One region of the Paenibacillus suaedae genome, then DNA from elsewhere that is predicted to be linked to it. Evidence: riboswitches for the same ligand, from Rfam matches in the RefSeq annotation. Region 1 holds a riboswitch; each other region holds the start of a gene.
The links. A riboswitch is a leader RNA that binds a small molecule or an ion and turns the genes downstream of it on or off. The one in region 1 is predicted to bind thiamine pyrophosphate.
Positions count from the first base shown of each region.

Region 2: another riboswitch for thiamine pyrophosphate. It lies ahead of RQP50_RS19660 (hypothetical protein); the one in region 1 lies ahead of tenA (thiaminase II).
Region 3: another riboswitch for thiamine pyrophosphate. It lies ahead of RQP50_RS22300 (ECF transporter S component); the one in region 1 lies ahead of tenA (thiaminase II).

Region 1 is NZ_JAVYAA010000001.1:127,712-132,441, forward strand. It holds gene thiD (bifunctional hydroxymethylpyrimidine kinase/phosphomethylpyrimidine kinase) at 1-785, opposite strand, end outside; gene thiM (hydroxyethylthiazole kinase) at 776-1,621, opposite strand; gene tenA (thiaminase II) at 1,618-2,319, opposite strand; TPP riboswitch at 2,448-2,550, opposite strand; gene RQP50_RS00590 (MerR family transcriptional regulator) at 2,751-3,674, shown strand; gene RQP50_RS00595 (histidinol phosphate phosphatase domain-containing protein) at 3,763-4,730, opposite strand, start outside.
Region 2 is NZ_JAVYAA010000005.1:28,309-33,038, forward strand. It holds gene RQP50_RS19645 (ABC transporter permease) at 1-158, opposite strand, end outside; gene RQP50_RS19650 (thiamine-binding protein) at 155-448, opposite strand; gene RQP50_RS19655 (ABC transporter substrate-binding protein) at 596-1,654, opposite strand; gene RQP50_RS19660 (hypothetical protein) at 1,624-1,824, opposite strand; TPP riboswitch at 2,021-2,134, opposite strand; gene RQP50_RS19665 (stalk domain-containing protein) at 2,447-3,859, opposite strand; gene RQP50_RS19670 (response regulator transcription factor) at 3,963-4,712, shown strand; gene RQP50_RS19675 (sensor histidine kinase) at 4,716-4,730, shown strand, end outside.
Region 3 is NZ_JAVYAA010000006.1:206,023-210,752, reverse strand. It holds gene RQP50_RS22310 (energy-coupling factor transporter transmembrane component T family protein) at 1-563, opposite strand, end outside; gene RQP50_RS22305 (ABC transporter ATP-binding protein) at 560-2,143, opposite strand; gene RQP50_RS22300 (ECF transporter S component) at 2,208-2,804, opposite strand; TPP riboswitch at 2,894-3,007, opposite strand; gene RQP50_RS22295 (MFS transporter) at 3,231-4,649, opposite strand.

The DNA.
Region 1 (4,730 bases):
CAGTGGTTTGTCGGGCCGTTGCCTCCGCCAAGCCCGAGTGTCTCCTCAATTGCTGCCTGAATATAATGCCGCGCAGTACGAACCGCTTCATTGGGAGCAGTGCCCTTCGCAAGTTCTGCCGTAATCGCTGCCGAGTAAGTGCAGCCCGTGCCATGAGTATGCTTGGTCATGATTCTGCGGTCTTCCAGCAGTGTGAAGCGAGTCCCATCATAGAGTAGGTCAACAGCAAGCTCGGTCGTCATGTCGTGGCCTCCCTTGATGATGACCATTTTGGCGCCGTAATCAGCAATTCTTATCGCAGCCTTGCACCGATCTTGCAGGGTGACAATCTTCATTCCTGCAAGCGCTTCTGCCTCTGGGATGTTCGGCGTGACAATCAGCGCAAGCGGCAGCAGGCGATTCTTCATGGCCTCTATGGCATCTTGCTGCAGCAGCTCTGCGCCTCCCTTGGCTATCATGACTGGGTCGACGACAACGTTGTTCAAACCGAATGCTTCAAGGCGATTCGCTACTGTCTCAATAATGCCTGCACTGAACAGCATCCCTGTTTTGACAGCATCAACCCCAATATCTTCTACGACGGCATTTATCTGTTCAGCAACGGCTTCAGGAGATAGCGGGTAAACGCCATGAACGCCAAGCGTGTTCTGTACAGTCACGGCCGTAATCGCTGACATGCCGAATACGTTCAGCTCTTGGTATGTCTTGATATCGGCTTGAATGCCGGCGCCGCCACCGCTATCGGAACCGGCAATCGTCAATGCTCGTGCAACCGTCATAGCCATACCTTCCTTCTAACGGAGGCTTGGCGAGGGGTGATCGTTGATGCTGCTGTATCGAATTGGTCGATCTCAGCCAAGGCATCAAGAAATGCGGTTTGGAAGCTGCCAGGCCCTCGGTGGCCCGCTGTTCGATAGGCATGGACGGCTGAGCACCCATAATAAGACATCGCTGCGGCTCCTGCCAGCAATAAATCAGATTCAATCGCAGCAAATGCGCCGATTACCGATGTCAGCAGGCACCCGCTTCCTGTAATGTTCGTTAACATCGGATGACCGCCCTCAATGATATAGCCGGTTGTGCCGTCCGTAATGACATCTTCTTTTCCCGAAATGGCAACGATGGTGCCGAATCGATCGGCTGCCCGCGCAGCAAGATCGAACAACGCTTCAGGGGAGCGGAGGGAACTTTCAGACTCCACGCAATCCACGCCCTTGATCTCGCCTGCTTCCCCCATAAGCTGGGCTATTTCAGCGGCGTTGCCGCGCACGATCGAGACGCGCAATTCCTTAAGCATCTTCACAGATACCTTCGTCCGATACGGCGTTGCGCCTGCGCCTACTGGATCGAGAATAACGGGAATGCCATGTACATTCGCCGACCGCCCTGCGATTAGCATAGCTTCTATCATGTCAGTATCGAGCGTGCCAAGGTTCAATACGAGCGCATCTGCTGCCTTGGCCATGTCCGCTACCTCTTCCTTGGCTGAAGCCATCACAGGGGAGGCTCCAATGGCTAGCAGACCGTTAGCGGTAAAGTTAGCGACGACGATATTCGTCATATTGTGGATGAGGGGGCGCCGTTCCTTAATACGTTGGGGGAAGAGAGGCATATCATTCATCCTTGTTTCACCTCTGTCTTCTCCGTCAAGCTTACCGGCCAGTCTTCTATTTGATAAGCCATGTCCCAAAACATATATTCCAGCTGGCAGCTGGTCAGAAAATGCTTCTTCAGCTGCTGCTTGCGTGCTTGCGACAGCGATTCTGCCCATTCATCCAGCATTCGGCGCATTTTGTCCGTAACTCCGCCGCCGAGGTCTCCATAGAAATGAATCCACTCATAGAACGGATGAGTCTCATCTGGACTTACTTCTTTGAGCAAGCGTTGTCCAATCTCCGTGTATGTCCATGGGCACGGCAGCAAAGCCGCAATAATATCTTCCAGTGTGCCCTCGTGAGCCACGGTAAGCATATGGGACACATAATGGCTCGCAGAAGGGGCGAGCGGGAAGCCTTGCAGTTCTTCGAACGTTACGCCTGCCACATTACAAAAATTATGATGGGGGTGTGTCTCGCTATTCAGTACGAATGAGATTTGCTCGTTGAAAAGAGCCATTGTCTCTCGGTTGTCGCATTTGGAAATCGCAATGCCATAAATCCGAATAAAGGCATTCAAATATTCAAAATCCTGCTTTACGTAGTGAATCAACTGTTCTTTCTTGACAGTACCCTCAGCAATACCCCGAACGAACGGATGCTCCATAATGGCATCGTATATCGGCTCCGCTTCGTGTCTCAGTTCCTCCGTAAATGTAAGCATGAACAGCACCTCCGCATGATTGGATAGGGGATGAATGCATGCTGAAATCTGGTCAGGGAGCACTTCGCGGCAGCCAAAAAAAGCCGCCCCGAAATGGAGCGGCTTCATCATGTCCATACAAAAAGACCATGAGGCCGGCTCCACTTCCCTCCGCCGGTATTACCCGGATCAGGTTCAAAGGGTCCAAGAATTCTTGTCTCAGCCGCCTATGCGGCTCCCCTAGTGGATTTCACGTCATATTCATCTTACGAACTACTTTAGCATTGATGGAGATAATTGTAAAACGTAAGTTTTCTGAACCATTCGGTCAAAACGATAATTTGTTAGTGATTGGAGCGAAGTTTCGTATTGCAATTGACGCTGCGACAACTGATACAATAACCTCATAAGGCGCCTTATGATACGTCAAGTGACAGAGGTTGATGATAGTGATGAGCAACATGATAGGAATCGATAAATTATCGCAGGAAATCGGTGTGACGAGCCGTACCCTGCGCCATTGGGAGTCGCAAGGGCTATTCGCAAGTCAGCGCGACAGTTCTGGCTGGAGGATATATGATGAACAGACCGTGCTTGCAATCCGTATTACAGCCTGGTTAAGAGGGTTCAATATTGGGATTAGAGAGATTAAAGTGGTGCTGGCGGATATGACGTTCCGAACCGCACATCAGGTAATGACTCAGTATGCACACGAGATGATTGAGCACAAAAATGAGTGCATATCGAAGGAAATAACATTGAGGAAATGGTTGGAGCAGTCGTACAAGTACCTCAATGAACCGATTACTGCTCAATTGCTGTTGCAATTAAGTCATGTACCGTCCCTACATTCAAATATGAAGCATGAGGTGACAATGCCAATGAGTAATCAGTGGAGTTATTCTCTAGCATCGATCAAATTCGTAACCCTTCCACCAATGAGAATGGCTTGCCATGTTGTCGTAAGCGCATCACCAGAAGAAGAAGCGATCGAATCATTAGCGGACTGGCTCGTGCAAGCTGAACTGCAAGGAACGGCACGGCTATTTGGAAAAAATGAAGAACCACTCCCTGACGTTGAATCGAACGTTTACGGTTATGGTGCATATGCCTCCATTCCAGAAAATATCGATATACCAAGTCATTTGGCGGAGGCTAGGTTCTCCGGCGGGGTGTATGCCATGATGGAGAGTACAGATGATATTACGGGATCGTGGCAATTATTGATGGAGAAATTGAACGAGCATCCAGACTACGAGCCTGATTCGGAGGCAAGATTCTGCTTGGAGGAGCATATACGAAATGACAGCCCGGCAGGAAGCAGCAACGCTTATTGGCTGCAGTTATTCGAACCGGTTCGAAAGAAAATAAAATAATATACATGAAATCCCCGGTGCAGTCGTTGCGCCGGGGATTGTTTTTCATGGGATAGGAGAAAGGGCAGCTCGCTTTGCGTTTTCTTTATTAAGAAGTCGAAGTTGCGAGCGGTCGCATGATGCGTTTGCGCTGATAGAATGTGGCAATTTCGGCTTGACCGCGCTGCTGAAGCATAAGGGCATTGTCCGCCACGTATTTGCCGACGTCGTCTGGAAAGTGAGAATCCGATGATAGGGTAAAGGGGACATCATGTCGAAGCAGAACATCGATAAAGGAGGAACTCGGACACATCTCCTTGACCGGGTAGCGGTAGAACAGTCCTGCATTTACCTCTGTAGCTGTATTTGTCCGTTTCAATGCTTGTGCGATTCGCTCGTAGTACGGGAGAAGCAGCTCCTCAGCTGGGCGATAATTAAATACTTTCAAATTGTCTAAATGGGCGGCAATATCGAACAGACCGCTGTTAATCATTCGTTCGACATCATCGAAAAAGCGTCCGTACAGTTCACACAGATCAACCTGCTCGAAGCGGAACTGAGTCTCGGGATTATCGAATCCCCATCCATCCACATAGTGAATCGACCCGATCACGTAGTCCCAATCCGCCATCGCAATGAATGATTCTAGGTCCTTCTCTCCACCTGCAAAATAATCCGCCTCTAATCCGAGACGGAGCTCGACACCCTGTGCGGCCCATCTCGACTTCGCAGCCTGAATGGCAGCTGCGAAATCCTCCATCCGCTCGGTGCATACTTGATGCAGCCATGTATGCTGAAGGCGACCAAGCGGGGAGTCTCCGATATCGAGGTGACGTTCGAAGTAGGGGAGCGTCTCTCGAAACCGATAGAGATGATCTACGATTCCGACCTCCCGCAGTCCTTTGCGCAGCGCTTCTTGCAAATAGAGATCGAGCCATGATTCGTCATAAGCTCCTCGCTGCAGTCTTGTATGCATACGCGCATAACTCGCTTCGAGCCATGCACGGGAATGGAGTGGTTCAGCAATTGGATGGAAGTGATCGAATGCTTGATTCGTACGATCAAGCCAGCGGAACG
Region 2 (4,730 bases), on a different contig from region 1:
CCGCCACCATTGCTTACGGCCTCTTGTACAATATCGAGCGGACTGGGCAGCATCCATTTCTCAATGCCTGACACCATTACTCCTGCCTGCCATATAGCAAGGAATATGATAAATGCAATGATCGGAGGACCGATCTTCGCGATTCGACGTCCACTCATGGCCGGTACTTCACCGTCAATTCATCCATCGTAATGCCGGAAGGCTTATACACAATCTTCACTTGCGATAACACATTGCTGCTTCCCATCTCAATCATGGCCTTGTTCATATCCTCAATAATACGGAAGAGTTCGCTAAGTTCGCCTTCCATCGTTGTCTCCAGTGGATTTACCTGATATTTCACACCCGATGCTTGAATGACTTCGATTGCACGATCTACATAGGGAATTACGTCTTCCCCATTTTTCGTCTTCGGAACGATCTGAATACTTACTAAACTGTTCGCCATCTTGCTTCCCCTCCTCTTTCGCAATCCAGATATAACGTTCATTCGAATGATCACTTAGTAACGATTATCTCGTGACGATCATCCTGTAACGAAATACAGCAAAAGGGCGCATATGCGCCCATTGCCCATTCCTATAACCGTGCAGGCTTATGAAGCTGGCAAGAAGTCATTCGTAAACGCCTTGTCTACATCGATGCTCTTATCCATTAATTTGTTCTCCACGAGCCAATTCATGTAATTTGCCCATACGTCACGCTTTTGCTCGCCCCAGCGAGGTGCATCGTCTTTATACTTCGGACTCAGCCATTTCTGGCTTGCGATAACCAGGTCTTTGTTCAAATCCGGCACCGCTTTAAGCAGCAGGTTGGCTGCATCTTCTGGATTGTCAATCGCATATTGATATCCCTTGGACGTAGCACGCATGAATGCCTTAATCAATTCAGGATCTTCCTTGATCAGCTTCTCGCTTGTCGAAAGAACCGGCGTATAATAATCGAGTTCCTTCGCATATTGATTGACGTACAGCATATCAATCGGCTCACCGCGAAGCTCTGCTTCAATACCTGTCCAAGCGTAAAAGATCCACGCGAAATCAATATCCTTCTTCACAGCTGTAAAGTAATCGGCATTGCCCATGTTGACGCTCTTCAGCTTGCTATAGTCGCCGCCGTCCTTTTCCATAATCGTGCGGATAATCATCTCCTCAACCGGAGAGCCCCAGCCGCCATACGTTTTGCCTTCAAAGTCCTTAGGTGACTTGATGTTCTTGTCCTTCGGCGCGGCAAAGCCTGATGTATTATGCTGAATGATCGCACCAATCGACACGATCGGAACATTTTGTTGTCGAGCCATCGTAATACTTTCCTGAACACTAACACCGAATTGCGCTTCTCCCGATGCGATCATCGCCTCTGATGCGCCAGTACTCGGCTGCAATATCTCAACATTCAGACCTTCTTCCTCATAGTAGCCCTTCTCCTTAGCGACATACAAGCCAGTATGGTTCGTATTCGGCGTCCAATCAAGCACAAGCTTAATGTCGCGTTTCTCCTTCGACTTATCAGTTCCTTGCTCCTGAGTCGTGTTCCCCTCTGCCTGACTCCCTTGTCCTGCTTCTTGACCCTTGCCGCCGCAAGCAGCGAGCGCAAATGTCATCATGATAACGAGCGCCAGCATCAACCCTCGTGTAAAGCGTGTCCGTTGCATATGATGAATCCCCCTTTTCTTCCTTCCCTCACTAGTGGAGAGCCGATCATGAAATTAGAAAGTGCTTCGATAACGCCTGCCGCGTTCACCAGTTGGACGATCCGCTCGATCGTATATGTGTGGATGAGCAAGTTCCCGTCCCGCCGTCCTGCAACACGATTCAGATCCACAAAAAAAAGCGCCCCCTCTGGGACGCTTTGTGTGCCGTTCTACGCGTATATGCGAATGTGCATCATACGATGAATCACGTCAATAAGGTCATCCGGCATTCGTTCATCCGTACTGCAATCATGTCCATTCTGCCCAAAGCAGCGCACATTCATGCAGAGCATGACGAATAAGCAAGCAACCTAATTATAACAATAATGACGCGGTTCAACGTCTTTCCTACGCTGGCATTACCCAGATCAGGTGTAAGGGTCGGTATCTTAATGGGATACAATCTCAGCCGGCCAAATTCCAGCACCCCTAGCGTGCATATGCAGTTATCGAAGCTACCTATTACACGGGTAATTATAGTCCTCATCCATCAGAAAGTCCAGTGACAAACAGAAATTGCAAAGTGTCCGCTGATCATTGGGGCAATGCTCATATCTCCCATCAACTTCGTTATTCGTATGCTTTATGACAGCAGATTGCTCATATTCACTAGATTCCTGTCGAAAAAAGTTCCATGTGAAACAAGGGACAATCTTCCATTTTAACTCAAAATAATTACCTCATTGATTTCTTGGCGTAGAGAATCAAAGCTCATGCAAGGGCTACCAATTGACTAGGCAGCGTTTTATATCATTACTTAACCGGCGTAATATTTACTGTTCTGCTTGGATTATCCCACTTTACGCTGGCTCCCATGACTTTCGAAATAAAGCTTAACGGAACAAAGGTGCGTTCCCCGTTTTTTTCAACCGGACCATCGAGTTGGATCTGTTGATCACCTGCCAATGCGGTTTTACCTCCCACGTTAACTGAATTGATTTTGCCGTTGTAGTTGATTTGAATGGTTTGAAAATCATTATTCCATTCCACTGTTGCACCCAAAGCCTCTGTAACGAAACGTACAGGAACATAAATGATGTCGGCTTTGGATTTATAATAAGGATACTCTTCACTTTGAATCGGATTGCCTTTAACATTGACCTTGACATCATAATAAATATCATCTTTATCGCTTACAGTATCAAGAATCATACCAGCCTTCACATCCACTCGAGAAATGGAGAGATCGCGATTAAGGACATAAGCAAAGTTCCCATCCTTGCTGAAGCTGATCGCTTGCCGGGGCTCTAAAAATCCTTTTATACTCCCGATGATGCTGTTGTCGGAGGTGCTGATTATATTAATGGAGTTATCCAGCTTGTTGCTGGCAAAAAGGATCTTTCCATCAGGAGAAAGGGATGCGCCGTAAGGATCGCGCCCAACCTTTACCTCGCCAATGATTTTGCCTTGTGAGATGTCCACTATGGCAATACTATTACGCCCGCTGTTTGCCGCATACATGGTAGAGCCATCGGCGGATATTGAAATCGCTCGAATCTTCGAAAATCCGGAGATCTCATGGATGATTGAATTGGTTTTGACATCCACAACCGATACCTTGTCTCCCTTGAAGTTAGTAACAAACACATAACGACCGTCGGGAGATACTTTTATCCCTTGACGGGGTTGGGAGAATCCCGGAATGACAGCGGTCGTCTTATGCTGCCCGAGATCCACAACCGTTACTGTACTTTTGGCTTCATTGTTGACATACATGGTATTTCCGTCCGCGGTGACATCAGTTCCAAATGCGCCTTGACCCACTGCAACCTCATCCTTCAATGCCAGGTCTTCCGTGTTGTAAAATCGCAGGGTGCCCAGTGTGCTATCCGAAACGACAAACTGCAAACCGCCGTTAATGAACATAATGTTTCTTGGTGTAACAAAGCCGCGGATCTCCTTACGCAAAGTTCCTTGGGCAAGATCATAGACTCGAATCCATGGCTGACGACTATCCGAGACAACCGCAGTTTGCTCGTCGGGACTTACGGCCAGTGAGTTATTGATAATCTCGCCGTCAAAGGGGCGGATTGCCGCAGCGGTGTTGTTTCCCGCAGCCGAGATCGAAGCCAAATTGTTATCAGCAGCCAAAATAATCGCCGGTTGAATAACGGAAAGTACCATTCCGGCAAAAAGTACAGGTTTTATCATTTTGTTTACCATCATTCACTCATCGCCTCTCTGAAAAGGTTTTGAGCCAACGTAAGACGGGGCTCTTGACCAATGTAACGGAGAATTGTAAAGATCATATAAAGAACACGAGAGCATCATGTCTGATAAAATGATAGCCGTGGAGGTGAACGTTCCGATGGATAAGCTGCAGCTTGAAGGTCCTATTCTGATTGCGGACGATGATGCTTCGCTCGTCTCGTTTTTGCAGGAATACTTTGGGGCACTGAACTGCCGAGTGCTTGCCGCGAGCGATGGGCAGCGAGCTGTTGAACTGGTGAAAACTGAGGCTCCATCTTTCATCATTCTGGATATTATGATGCCTTTCATGGACGGTACTACGGCATGCTGGGAAATGCGCAAAATCAGCAGCGCGCCTATCGTCATGCTTACGGCTAAAATCGAGGAAGAGGACAAAATCCGGGGTTTAGAACGTGGAGCCGACGATTACTTGTGCAAACCGTTCAGTCCGCGAGAACTCGTCGCCCGGATGCAGGCAATTCTACGCCGGATGCGTACGTCGGAGCGGAAAGCTTCGGGGCTCATTTTGAACAATAACGCGAATTTGTTATACGAATCCGAAAGCCATCGGTTTTATTGGAAGAAAGCACCCCTGCAATTCACGTACCAGGAAGCTCAAATTGTCATCACCTTGCTCAAAATGCAAGGGAAAGTCTGTACCCGCGAGCATTTGCTGAACGTGCTGTATCCGCTGGGCGATAAAGATGTTGTCGACCGTATCGTGGATGTGCATATCGGCAATATCCGGCAAAAGATCCGTGATACTGATCCCGGATTCGATCTCATTGAAACCGTCCGGAGCATCGGCTACCGGTTAAAGGAAGGGTAAACGGTGAAAATCAAACTC
Region 3 (4,730 bases), on a different contig from region 1:
CGCTCATATATCCCTTTAAATCCCTTGCTGTATTGAACGCCGCGGATTTGCAGGGCATGCGTGCGAACTCGGTAATCCTCCCAGATCGCAGGGAGCAGCCGCAAGGAGGCGATGAAGCTATAAGCATATTGCGGCGGAAGCCGGAATTGCTGCATCAGCGCATAGAATAACAATATTGGCTTCGTCGTGAAGGCGAATGTGATGCCGAGCATGCCGAAGCAAAGTGTCTTCACTCCGATGACAAGTCCACGGAGGAAGCTCTCCTCTGTGATGCGGATTATTCCCCATGACCACCATTCATGCTCCCCCTTGCCGAACAAGATCATCGTGGATGCCGTCGAGACGAACAGGAGAAGGAACGGTGTTGTCACGAACAGCAGCTTCTTCGTAGAGTGGCCGCTGCATAGAAACAACAGCAGTGTGTAGAAAGTTAGCTGATAACATGCAAAATCAAGCTCTCGGGTTAGCAGCGCAATAATGAGCAAAGCGAGAAAGACGAGAAGCTTGAGCGCAGGGTTAACCTGATGGAGCCATGTTTCAGATTTGGGAGCGAGCAGTTTCATTTCATCTGCACCTCCCGCATTGTCTGTCCACTTGGGGAAACTTCTTGTTCCATCAGTTGGCCTTTCTCAACATGCCATATCCGATCTGCAAAACGATCCACGATATTCATGTCATGTGTCACCATGACTATGGCGGTTCCTTCTGTCCGAAGCCGGTTCAACTTTTCCAATATAGCAAATGTATTTTTAGCGTCTTGCCCGAAGGTTGGCTCATCCAGGAGCAGGATCGGACGCTTACGCATCATCGCTGTGGCGACACTTAATCTGCGTTTCTGACCAAGTGACAAATGATACGGATGCCGATTCTGTCCGATATTCAGATCGAATGATTCCAAGACTTGTTCCACTCTATGTGCAATGTCCGATTCATTCCAGTTGTTTTGCCTAGGTTCATAAGCAAGCTCATCATAGATCGAATCCGTTAGAAACTGCATCTCAGGATTCTGAAATACGAAGGCGAGTTCGGCTGGAGGCTGCTTTCCCGTATTTCCGAATCGCGGGAACCATCGCTTGCGAGCCGGTGCTGGCAGCTCTTGACCCTCAATAAGATAAATGCCGCTAGTACGCAGAATTTGCATAAGAGACAACAATAGTGTGCTCTTGCCAGCCCCGTTCTCTCCAATAATCGTTATCCATTCACCCGGATAAATATCAACGCTCGGGACGGATATGCGACGAATCTCTTCATAGTATCCGCTAAAATCACGCAAAGAGAGCAGTGGCTGCAGGGCTTGCAGACGCGCGTAGATGTGCCCACCGTCCTGCTTGCAATGAGGCTGTTGAAATCCGTTCGCCGTTCGTTGCTGCGATATGGCTTGGTAGGCTTCTGAATGAATGTAGTCCTGCCATACACCTGGATACCATATGCCATACTCAATGAGCTTATCTTTATGGTGTAGAAATACGATCTGCGGTTCATCGTCCGCAATGATTCGTCCAGTGCTGTCGAATAATACCACACGATTGATAATGTCGATAACATGCTCGATTTTGTGCTCCACGATTAGAATGGTGGAGGAATCGGCAGCTTGTTTTACGGTGTCCCAGACTTGTTTCGTTCCTTCAGGATCAAGAAGCGCTGTAGGCTCATCGAGGAACAGCACCTCCGGTTCTAGCAGCAGGACGGACGCAAGTGCGAGCCGCTGCTTCATCCCTTGGGATAGCGTTTGGATTTCTGTATGCAGATTGTTGAACTGCAATCCCACTCGTTCAAGTATGCCTATCATGTATGCTGGCATTTGATCACGTGGGATTGAGAGATTTTCCAGTACAAAGGCGAGCTCTTCATCTACATATGGCATGCAGAACTGGCTGTCCGGATCTTGGAATACGTAGCCCCAGCTTGAAGGAAGCTTAATCTGATCGTATTTCATCGGCACTTCGATAGAGTGGGGCATAATTCCGCTTAATACTTGCAGCAATGTTGATTTGCCACAACCGCTTGGCCCGAGGAGCAGTACCTTCTCACCGGTAGAAATGTGGAAGGAGAGGTCCTTGAACAGCAAGGAATCCTCTCCTGGAAATGTTAGGCGCAAGCGGTCAACAAATGCAGACGAATTCGCATGAGATTCCTGTTGCATGTGTAACCACCTTATTCCGAATTTATGGCGTACGCACAAATTCTATCTATTCATATTATGCGTGCTATTGATTAAGTACCGCGTAATCCTCTTTGGACACAGGACGTATGGATTTGGTTACCCCTGTCGCTTCCAATGCACGAACGAGCAAGCCGGCAAATACGCCAGCGAAGATGAACGCACTAATGACACGAAGTCCATACTTCAAGACGAGCACCCATGTCTCGTAATCTGCATATCCATAACCGAGATCGATGATGAATGAGCCGACTGCGGACAGAATGCCAGCGATACCTGCGATGACGATGCTGTGCTTGCGGTATCCGGTCATGGTGAATGCCAATTCTGCCGCCAGACCTTGTACACAGCCATACACAATCGTCTCTAGTCCCCAAGCAGAGCCAAGAATAGCCGATAAATTAGCGGCAGCAAGACTTGCTAGGAAGCAGACGCCGGGCTTGCGAATGACCAGGTACGCGAATGGGCCAGCCATAAACCACATGCCATATGTTAATTGTCCTGCTTGTGGGAACAGCGGCTTCGCGAGACTGTAGACGCTCTCCCACATTTTGAAGATCACACCAAATACGACCCCGATCATCACGGTAATGAGAATATCCGTAAACTTTAATTTGTTGCTTCTCTGTTGTTCTGGCAACATAACCCTCTCCTTTGTTGTATAGCTTGCATACAAAAAACCGTCTGGCAACCAGACGGTAGAAGAGTCCTAGATCACAGCAGAGCATGATCACATGACAAATACAGATTCTCTACGCTGGCATTACCCAGATCAGATTAACGGTCAGTAGCGGTATACCTATCTACAATCTCAGCTTGATTCCTCAAGCCCCCGAATTTGTATGACTATGCAATTGCTCATATCATACAATATTCATGTTAGGTTGACAACGAAATGTTTACAAAAAACATAAAAATTACTAGAGAGATAGAAGCCAATGATTGCAATTGTTAGCTAGACAACATAAGAAAAGAGGAATAAGGAGATAAGGAGCGTGTTTAGGAGATTTGAAGAGGGGGGAATAGACAAAAATGAGGATCAGGAAGAAATCCTGATCCTCATGAATAGTTAATCGTGTGAAGCTGTAGAATGTCGTCTCAATGACAAGCTGTATACGATCCCTCCGCAAGCAAGAACTGCTATGAGCAGAATAATCAGGCCGCTGTATAAGGGGAATGAAGCAGCTTCATTGGCAACGGTAGGTGTCAGTGAAGTCAACAGCCACCCGTGTGTAAGCAGACCGCCGACTACAGCGATGCCGATGCCTTCAGCCATAAAGCATGCAAAGCTGAGCATGCTCATTCCTTCTCCTGCTTGGTCAGGTGCAAGTGATTCTGCAACGGAAGCAGAGATAACCGTCTTAATGAATGACAACCCTCCGAACACGAGCACGAGTGCGAACGTCATCAGCCATGGAGAATCATTCCCCCACGCAAGGAGCGTGACGAAACTAAATGTGACGAGACCTAATCCAGCGACAAAAACAAATGAAGTTCCTCTCTTATCAACGAGAGTTCCACCGAGTATGCCGAACAGAATGACGCTGAGTGTCCCTGGGAAAATGATCGCGCTGCCGATAACAGCGGTCGAGAGTTGATGTACATCCCGCATGAAGTAAGGAACCATGGAAATAAATCCAGCTACCGTTCCTAGCAAAATGGAACCAGCAAGCGTGCCGAGTACATATGGTCGATTAGCGAACAGGGATGGAGCAATAAATGGTTCGCGAATACGTCGGATGTGCAAGGCAAACCCAAGAACGAGAATCATACTGCAGACCAGATAGAACCAGACATATGTCGTAGTAAACAAGGTAAATAGAATAATGCCTGCTGACAAGAGGGCAATGCCGATGATATCTGTTCTCCCATTGCGAGAAGGCTCCTGCGGCAGTGCGGTCAAGAAGAAGGGGAGACTGACTATTGTCATTACCGGAATGATAAATAGGTAGGACCAATGCACATAATCTGCCAGTACACCGCCTACAGCTGGGCCAATCCCTTCACCAAGCGCTACCATAGAACCAATCATGCCAAACGCCTTGCCTCGATGCTGTTCTCCAACGTAGCGAGTGACCATAACCATGATGAGTCCGGGCACAGCCGAAGCCCCGGCACCTTGTATCAATCTGGCTGACAATACAGCTGAAAAGTAGTCATGGGCGAAGAAACCGAGCAACGAGCCACTACCATAGATGAGCACACCGATGAGCAGCGGCTTCTTAATGCCGTATTGGGATGACAGGGTGCCATAAATGATGGAGCCGAGCGCGAAGGTAATCATGAAGCATGTGTTGATCCAATTCGCAACGGACGGAGTGATACTGAAATCGTGTGCGATGTCGGGCAATGATACGTTGAACACAGTCTCATTCAACACACTGAAAAAAGCTAAAAAGCTTAACCATGCGATCGATTTCTTCACATTGGGAAAGGCATACACGGGTTGTTCTTGTTCTGCCGCCTCGATGCGGTTGTTATTGTTCATTTGTTCCACGAATAGGAATCCCCTTTCTCTTGCTAAAGGGGAATTGCGCAGTTTACAGGGGTGTTATGCGTTATCCCCGAT